Regions from separate parts of the Leuconostoc mesenteroides subsp. mesenteroides ATCC 8293 genome, predicted to be linked through region 3. Evidence: riboswitches for the same ligand, from Rfam matches in the RefSeq annotation. Region 3 holds a riboswitch; each other region holds the start of a gene.

Region 1 (2,208 bases), 940 kb from region 3:
TGAACCTGATGCTACCGTGGCACCTTTGGTAGCTGAGTACACAAACTTGGTTGTGCTACGTACCTTATCAAAGGCATACGGTCTAGCTAATTTACGTGTTGGATATGGCATTATGCAAGATCCCCTTTATAGTGCGATGCAAGCAGTTCGTTTACCGTATAATTTATCAACCTATCAGATTGCTGGTGGCACGGCTGCTGTATTAGATCAAGAGTACTTGCAGAAAAATGTCCAACGTTTTCAAGTAGAGCGCCAAAAGTTCCAAGATTTTTTGACTAAAAATAAGTTTAAGTTTTATGAATCACAGGCTAATTTTATTTGGATAAAGGTTGGCGAAACGAAAAAAGTTGGTCAAAAATTATTAGAACAAGGTTTCCAAGTCAACGATCGACTTAATCCTGAGTGGATTCGTATTGCGTTAGGTACACCAGAAGACAATGCTGAATTAAAATTGGCTTTTTTGAAAGCTACAAACAAATAAATTCACGGATACACAAAAATGTTACGTCATTGAATAACGACGCAACATTTTTGTGTTATTAAATTTCACTTCTTTACATCAATAGCCTTACAAAGAGTTTGCCTGATTTAATACATCTTTGAAGCGCCAGTCTTCTTGGTGGTAGGCTTGTTCCCAGAACTGCCATTCTAATTCACAACTTTTAAGAAAAAACTGTGTGGCCTGTTGGCGTTGTTGAGTTGTTGCATTTTCTGCCAAGCGATCTATCCATTCAAAGATTTTGTCAGATAGTGAAACTTCCGGATCATCATCTGTATTATCATAAAAATCAATCCAGCTTTTGAATGGGTTATCATTTGTGTTCGCTTTCTCCTGAACTTGTTTTTTTGCAATTTCATTATAGGTCCAAGGGCACGCCTGAAAAGCAGCTAGAATATTTAATAAGGAGCCGGTGTCAGCCGCACGATACATATGTGATTCGTATAGATATGCTTTAGGTGTTGGCGTGGCGTGTTGCAATGTTTCATATTCGACGCCGGCAACGTCACAAAAAACATGATGGGGATGAATTTCGCTATTTAAAATGAAATCAATTGAATCAGCAAAAAATTTCATTTCATTACGATCAGTTAATTTTGTAATGGCATTGGCATAAATTTTGATAAATTCACTAAGATATTGGAAATCTTGTTCAACGTAAAAAATCAAAGCTTCTCGGGGGACGTAACCGTCCGCGATGCCACGAACAAATGCGTGATCATGAATGGCTGTCATAATTGGTGCAGCTTGGGTGCGCAATTCTTCTGAAAACATAATTTCTCCTAAAATGTTTACATGTCCAACAAAAAAAACTCTCTCTTGACTATAGGCAAAAAAGAGTATCTTTTGTAAAAAGAATACCACTTTCCTACGCTAGTATTGACTAGATCAGGTTCGAAGGGATTGATAAGTAATATCATCTCAGCCAAGAAGGCACCCCTAGTGGACAGCATATATATTTTTTAATGAGATTAGCATAGCATTGAAAAATTAAAATTGCAAATGGTTTTATGGTGTAGCTAATGGGCTAGAAAATTTCTTTGCATTTAAAATTAGAATGGGTTATACTAATTCACGAAGTTAATATTTTATCTGGGGTACCGTAAGGTTGAGATAATACCCATTGAACCTGTCAGGTTAATACCTGCGAAGGAAGAATAAGTTAGATTAAGATGTCTTTTTGATGCCATCAATCACTAAATTCTTTTGTGGTTGGTGGCTTTTTGTATAGACACTTATACTATAAAAGGTATTTTATCGAAACATACAACCTCGAAACAAGAGGAGAGATGTTTATGGAACAAGTAGAAACAGTAACAGCGGGATCAAAAGGGAAATGGTCTTTGCGAGAAGTCATTTTAATGGCGTTGATTGGTATTGCCTTTGGTGTGATTTATTTTATTATGGATCCAGTGTACACAGCACTTGATGCAGTTTTAGTTCCGCTTGGGTTACACCAATACACCATTGCAATCACTATTGGGCCATGGATGATGGCAGCCCCATTGGCTAGTTATTTATTGAAACGTGTTGGTGCGGGATTAATAGGTGAATTGCTTGGCGCCACTGGAGAAGCCTTGTTGGGCGGCTATTGGGGTGTTGCAACACTAATTTCTGGATTTGTTCAAGGTATCGGATCAGAGCTTGGTTTTACTTTGACAGGATATAAAAGCTGGAAAATGGGTTTGATTTTGTCAACATTTACTGGA
Region 2 (2,208 bases), 300 kb from region 3:
GCTGTTTAGGATCACCAATTTGCAGTCCCGTGGGGTCACCCTCCTCAGCTAATTGTTTCGGCGCAAAAAGTTCAATCTTGTCAATTAACTCTTGTGCAATCACTTGATAACCTCCTGAATTTGCTGATATTTTTTTTTCCAATCTTGATAAATGGGTGAATCAGCTTTTCCAGCAAATTCAAGATTTTCAAAAATTGTGTCGATACGATCCAATTCTTTCTGCCATTTAGCAACAAAAACTGACGTTTTTCTCTTTCGCAAGACAGGACCAAATTTTTTATCGAGGCTTGATAAACTTTGGGTGCCCTTTGTTGCAATCATAATTTCATAAAAGTGGTTATCCTCTTGTTCAATAACCTCGTCGTTAATTTTATACTGATGATTGTTTAGCCACGTTCGCACAATGTGCTCATCAGTATTAGGTTGTAGTATAAGCGTTTCAAAACGTTTTGCTCTTGAAAATCCCGCTTCTAATATATCTGTAATTAAGACACCACCCATACCAGCGATTGTGACCGTGTCAATATGATCCTCATCTTTAATTGCCGCTAATCCATTCGCCAATCTCGCCTCAAGTTGTGTGGTTAACGCTCTTCGAACAATTTCGTGCTGCGCATTTTCGTAAGGTCCTTTAGCAACCTCACCAGCAATCGCAAACGATATTTTGTTATTGATTAATAGATTAGCAGGTAAATAGGCGTGATCAGAGCCAATATCGGCTAACCTTGCGCCTTTGGGTACAAATGAAGCCACAGCTGCAAGCCGTGGTGAAAGATGAATACTGTCCATTTTCTATCCTTAGAGTTGTTTTTTTTACTCATTTTAGTATAACAAATAAGTCAATATCTCGCTGATATCATGTACTTTTAATTAATAAAGACCACAAATTATATCATACTCAAATTTCATAATTAAAAACATTAGAATGTTAGAAAATATAACATAATTTTGGGATTAAATTCTATTGCATACGAATAGTTTGCACGATAATTTGTCTTGTGTTACACTCTAGGCGTGAGCTTTTCACAAATAACTGAAAACACCAAAATCTGGGGTGCCGTCGCGCTGAGATAAAACCCATCACACCTGATCTAGTTAATACTAGCGTAGGGAGATTTACTTGAAAATGTATTAATGAACTGACATATCTTGACGGTACTATGTTTTGTAACGTTATCACTATAATATATGACGGTACTATGTTTTGTAACGTTATCACTATAATATATGATGATGAAATAACACAAGTTTGTTAAGTAACGTTTCTGCATTGAGATCATGACCACAATTTTTCAAGCCAGTCTTCCTTGTGAAGTCTGGCTTTTTCTAATTACACCCGATTTTGCGGTGATTTCGGTTACATCAATTATTAACCAATAAGTCATGTAAACAGTTGTATAGCTCATGCACCTATTGGTTAATATCGGAAATTTTAGGAGGTTTTGCAAATGTCTGCAAACAAATGGTCACTTCGCGATGTTATCTTCATCGCACTAATCGGTGTTTTTTTTGGATTTATATTTTGGGCTTGGGCATTTGGTTATAATGTCATCGCTGCCTTTTTAACACCATTTGGATTAAGCGCATATGCTAATGATGCAACATTGGGTCCTTGGCTAATGGCTGGTCCGATGGCTGGGTTCATCTTACGTCGTCCTGGCGCATCAATTATAGGTGAAACACTTGGCGGCACAATTGAAATGGTGTTTGGCTCTCAATGGGGTGTCATGAACGTTGTTTCTGCATTAATCCAAGGGTTTGGTACCGAACTTGGATTTGCTGTATTTGGCTACCGTCGTTGGGACAAAACGAGTTTGTCAATGTCTGTCATCACAGTTACCATTGTGACGTTTATTTGGGACCTGTTCCGTAATGGTTATGCTGACTACTCATTTGGTTTGTTGATTGGATTATTTATTACTCGCCTCATTTCAGCAGCTATTTTTGCAGGAGTTATCGTTTACTTCACACAAAAATTAGTTGCTAAATCAGGTATCCTAGAGGTCAATAAAAACGAGGTGGTCTCATGATATCAAGTATTGCGGTCCAAGTATTGCCGATGACAGCTGACACAGAAGAAGTCATTCGCATAGTTGATCATGTGATTGCTTATATTGACAAGAGTGGTGTCAACTATCAGGTAGGTGCTTTCGAATCAACTCTCGAAGGTGATTACGATCAACTAATGGATATTTTAAAAAATTTGCC
Region 3 (2,208 bases):
CCGGAGGCATGTCCACCTTTTAATAATACGTTTTCAACTCCTAATTGTTGTATCTTTGAAGCTGATTGCATCACATCTTCATGGTTAGTAATGTTTGACCCACTTAAGACTTCAGCTTCTGGCATATTAGGCGTAATGAGCGTTGCCAGCGGTATCAAACTAGACTTAATAGCAACTATGGCCTCATCACTCAATAAGTGAGCGCCTCCCTTGGCAACCATTACAGGATCTAATACATAGTTACCAAAATCTGCTTGTTGTAAAAATTCAGCCACTGCTTCTACTGTGGGCACATCACCAAGCATGCCACTTTTTACAGCACTTATTTTTAAGTCATCAGCCACTGATTTTAATTGGGCATGGATCATAGATGGTGAAGTCATCGAAACTTGCTGTACACCCATTGTGTTTTGTGCTGTTAGAGCAACAATAACATTAGCGCCATAAACACCTTGGGCGGCAAACGTCTTTAGATCCGCGCTAACTCCAGCGCCACCACTGCTATCCATACCAGCAATTGTTAGAACTTGGGGTGTTTTATTAACCATGATTCAGCACACTTTCCTTAACAAAATTTTGAACATCGATATTATCAATAACAAATAATTCATCTAATAATTGATTTGTAAAAGAACCTGGTTGATTCGTTTTTGTAGCGGCTTTTTGTCCAGCAAGTTTGAATGTAGCCATTGCATTCATCACATTAGGAACCTTTAGCCCATCGGCAATGAACGCACCAATTAATGATGATAAGGCATCTCCTGTACCTACAATAGAAGATAATTGTTCAACATTTATATCAAGTGTTTGTGTGTATTGACCATCACTGACAACGTCACAAGCCCCGCTTAGCGCAATCACTGCACCTGTTTTTTTGGCGGCACGCTGTGCAATTTCAATTACGTCACCTTTTCCAGTAGCATCGATACCTTGACTAGCAAAATCAATATCGGCAAACCAAGCAATTTCGGCTGCATTGCCACGAATAACATCAACATGACCAGATGCTAAAAATTGTGTAATGGCTTTAGACCTAAATGGAACTGATACAGCAACCGGATCTAATACGACTGGCTTGCCTAATTGGTATGCTTCCTGAGAAAGTTTAATAATATCGTTAATTTCTACTTTTTGAAGCGTCCCTGTGTTAATAATCACCGCATTGGCAATTCCGGCTAATTCCTTAAATTCTGCTAGCTCGCGACTCATTAACGGTGAGGCACCAACAACATTAACTACATTAGCTACAAATTGTGGTGTAACAAAATTTGCATAAGTCAGGACAAGAGGTGATTTCGTTCTAATGTCTGTAATATTCATGATTAAATTCCTTTTTTGTTTGGCTTCGTGTTTTTAAACAAATATCTTCATTAATTTTAAAAATTAACATTAATGAATAAAAAAACCGCTAACTATCAGAAAAGATTAGTTAACGGCTAAATAGGCATATTTATACACTAGAATAGTTCATTATTATAATCTTCCTTCGCACGAATTACCGTAATCAGGTTCAATGGGTATCTCTCAGCCAGCTTGGGCACCCCAGATATTTATTTAATTCTACTTCAGTGTACCTGAATCCATATGAATAATCAACCGCCTAAGTATGCTTTGCGCACGTCATCTGATGCAAGTAGCTCTGCTCCCGTACCTGTCATCGTGATCTTTCCACTTTCCAAAACATAGCCGCGATCCGCAATTTTTAGCGCTTGATTCGCATTTTGTTCGATTATTAATACTGTCATTCCTTGTGCATTAACATTTTTAATAATATCAAAAACTTTCTCAATAAATAGCGGTGCCAAGCCCATGGAAGGTTCATCCAACAATAACAATTTTGGTTTTGCCATTAATGCGCGACCCATGGCTAGCATTTGTTGTTCACCACCAGATAAAGTCGCTGCATCTTGATTACGTCTTTCCTTTAAAATTGGAAACTGATCGTAAATAAGTGTGTATTCATCTTTCAAGTTAATACCCTTGCCTCGAGTAAAAGTACCCAACTGTAGGTTTTCTTGAACAGTCATGCCAGAAAACACGCGACGTCCTTCTGGCACTTGAGCAACTCCACTTGAGACAATTCGCTCTGAATTCATAGTCAATATGTTTTGATTTTCAAATAAAATACGTCCCTTAGTGGGTTTTTCTAAGCCCGAAATCGTACGTAAAATTGTAGTTTTCCCAGCGCCATTAGCACCAATTAGTGAT

Evidence for each region. A riboswitch is a leader RNA that binds a small molecule or an ion and turns the genes downstream of it on or off. The one in region 3 is predicted to bind thiamine pyrophosphate.
Region 1: it holds a riboswitch for thiamine pyrophosphate, as region 3 does, so the genes downstream of both, tenA (thiaminase II) here and thiM (hydroxyethylthiazole kinase) in region 3, are expected to answer to the same signal.
Region 2: it holds a riboswitch for thiamine pyrophosphate, as region 3 does, so the genes downstream of both, LEUM_RS03745 (ECF transporter S component) here and thiM (hydroxyethylthiazole kinase) in region 3, are expected to answer to the same signal.

The regions. Positions count from the first base shown of each region.
Region 1 covers NC_008531.1:1,546,389-1,548,596, reverse strand. The annotation lists gene hisC (histidinol-phosphate transaminase) at 1-481, shown strand, start outside; gene tenA (thiaminase II) at 569-1,273, opposite strand; TPP riboswitch at 1,348-1,450, opposite strand; TPP riboswitch at 1,583-1,672, shown strand; gene LEUM_RS07560 (ECF transporter S component) at 1,795-2,208, shown strand, end outside.
Region 2 covers NC_008531.1:744,244-746,451, reverse strand. The annotation lists gene LEUM_RS03755 (Nif3-like dinuclear metal center hexameric protein) at 1-103, opposite strand, end outside; gene LEUM_RS03750 (tRNA (adenine(22)-N(1))-methyltransferase) at 100-789, opposite strand; TPP riboswitch at 1,041-1,130, shown strand; gene LEUM_RS03745 (ECF transporter S component) at 1,449-2,030, shown strand; gene LEUM_RS03740 (thiamine-binding protein) at 2,027-2,208, shown strand, end outside.
Region 3 covers NC_008531.1:443,590-445,797, reverse strand. The annotation lists gene thiD (bifunctional hydroxymethylpyrimidine kinase/phosphomethylpyrimidine kinase) at 1-548, opposite strand, end outside; gene thiM (hydroxyethylthiazole kinase) at 541-1,320, opposite strand; TPP riboswitch at 1,465-1,555, opposite strand; gene LEUM_RS02360 (ABC transporter ATP-binding protein) at 1,593-2,208, opposite strand, start outside.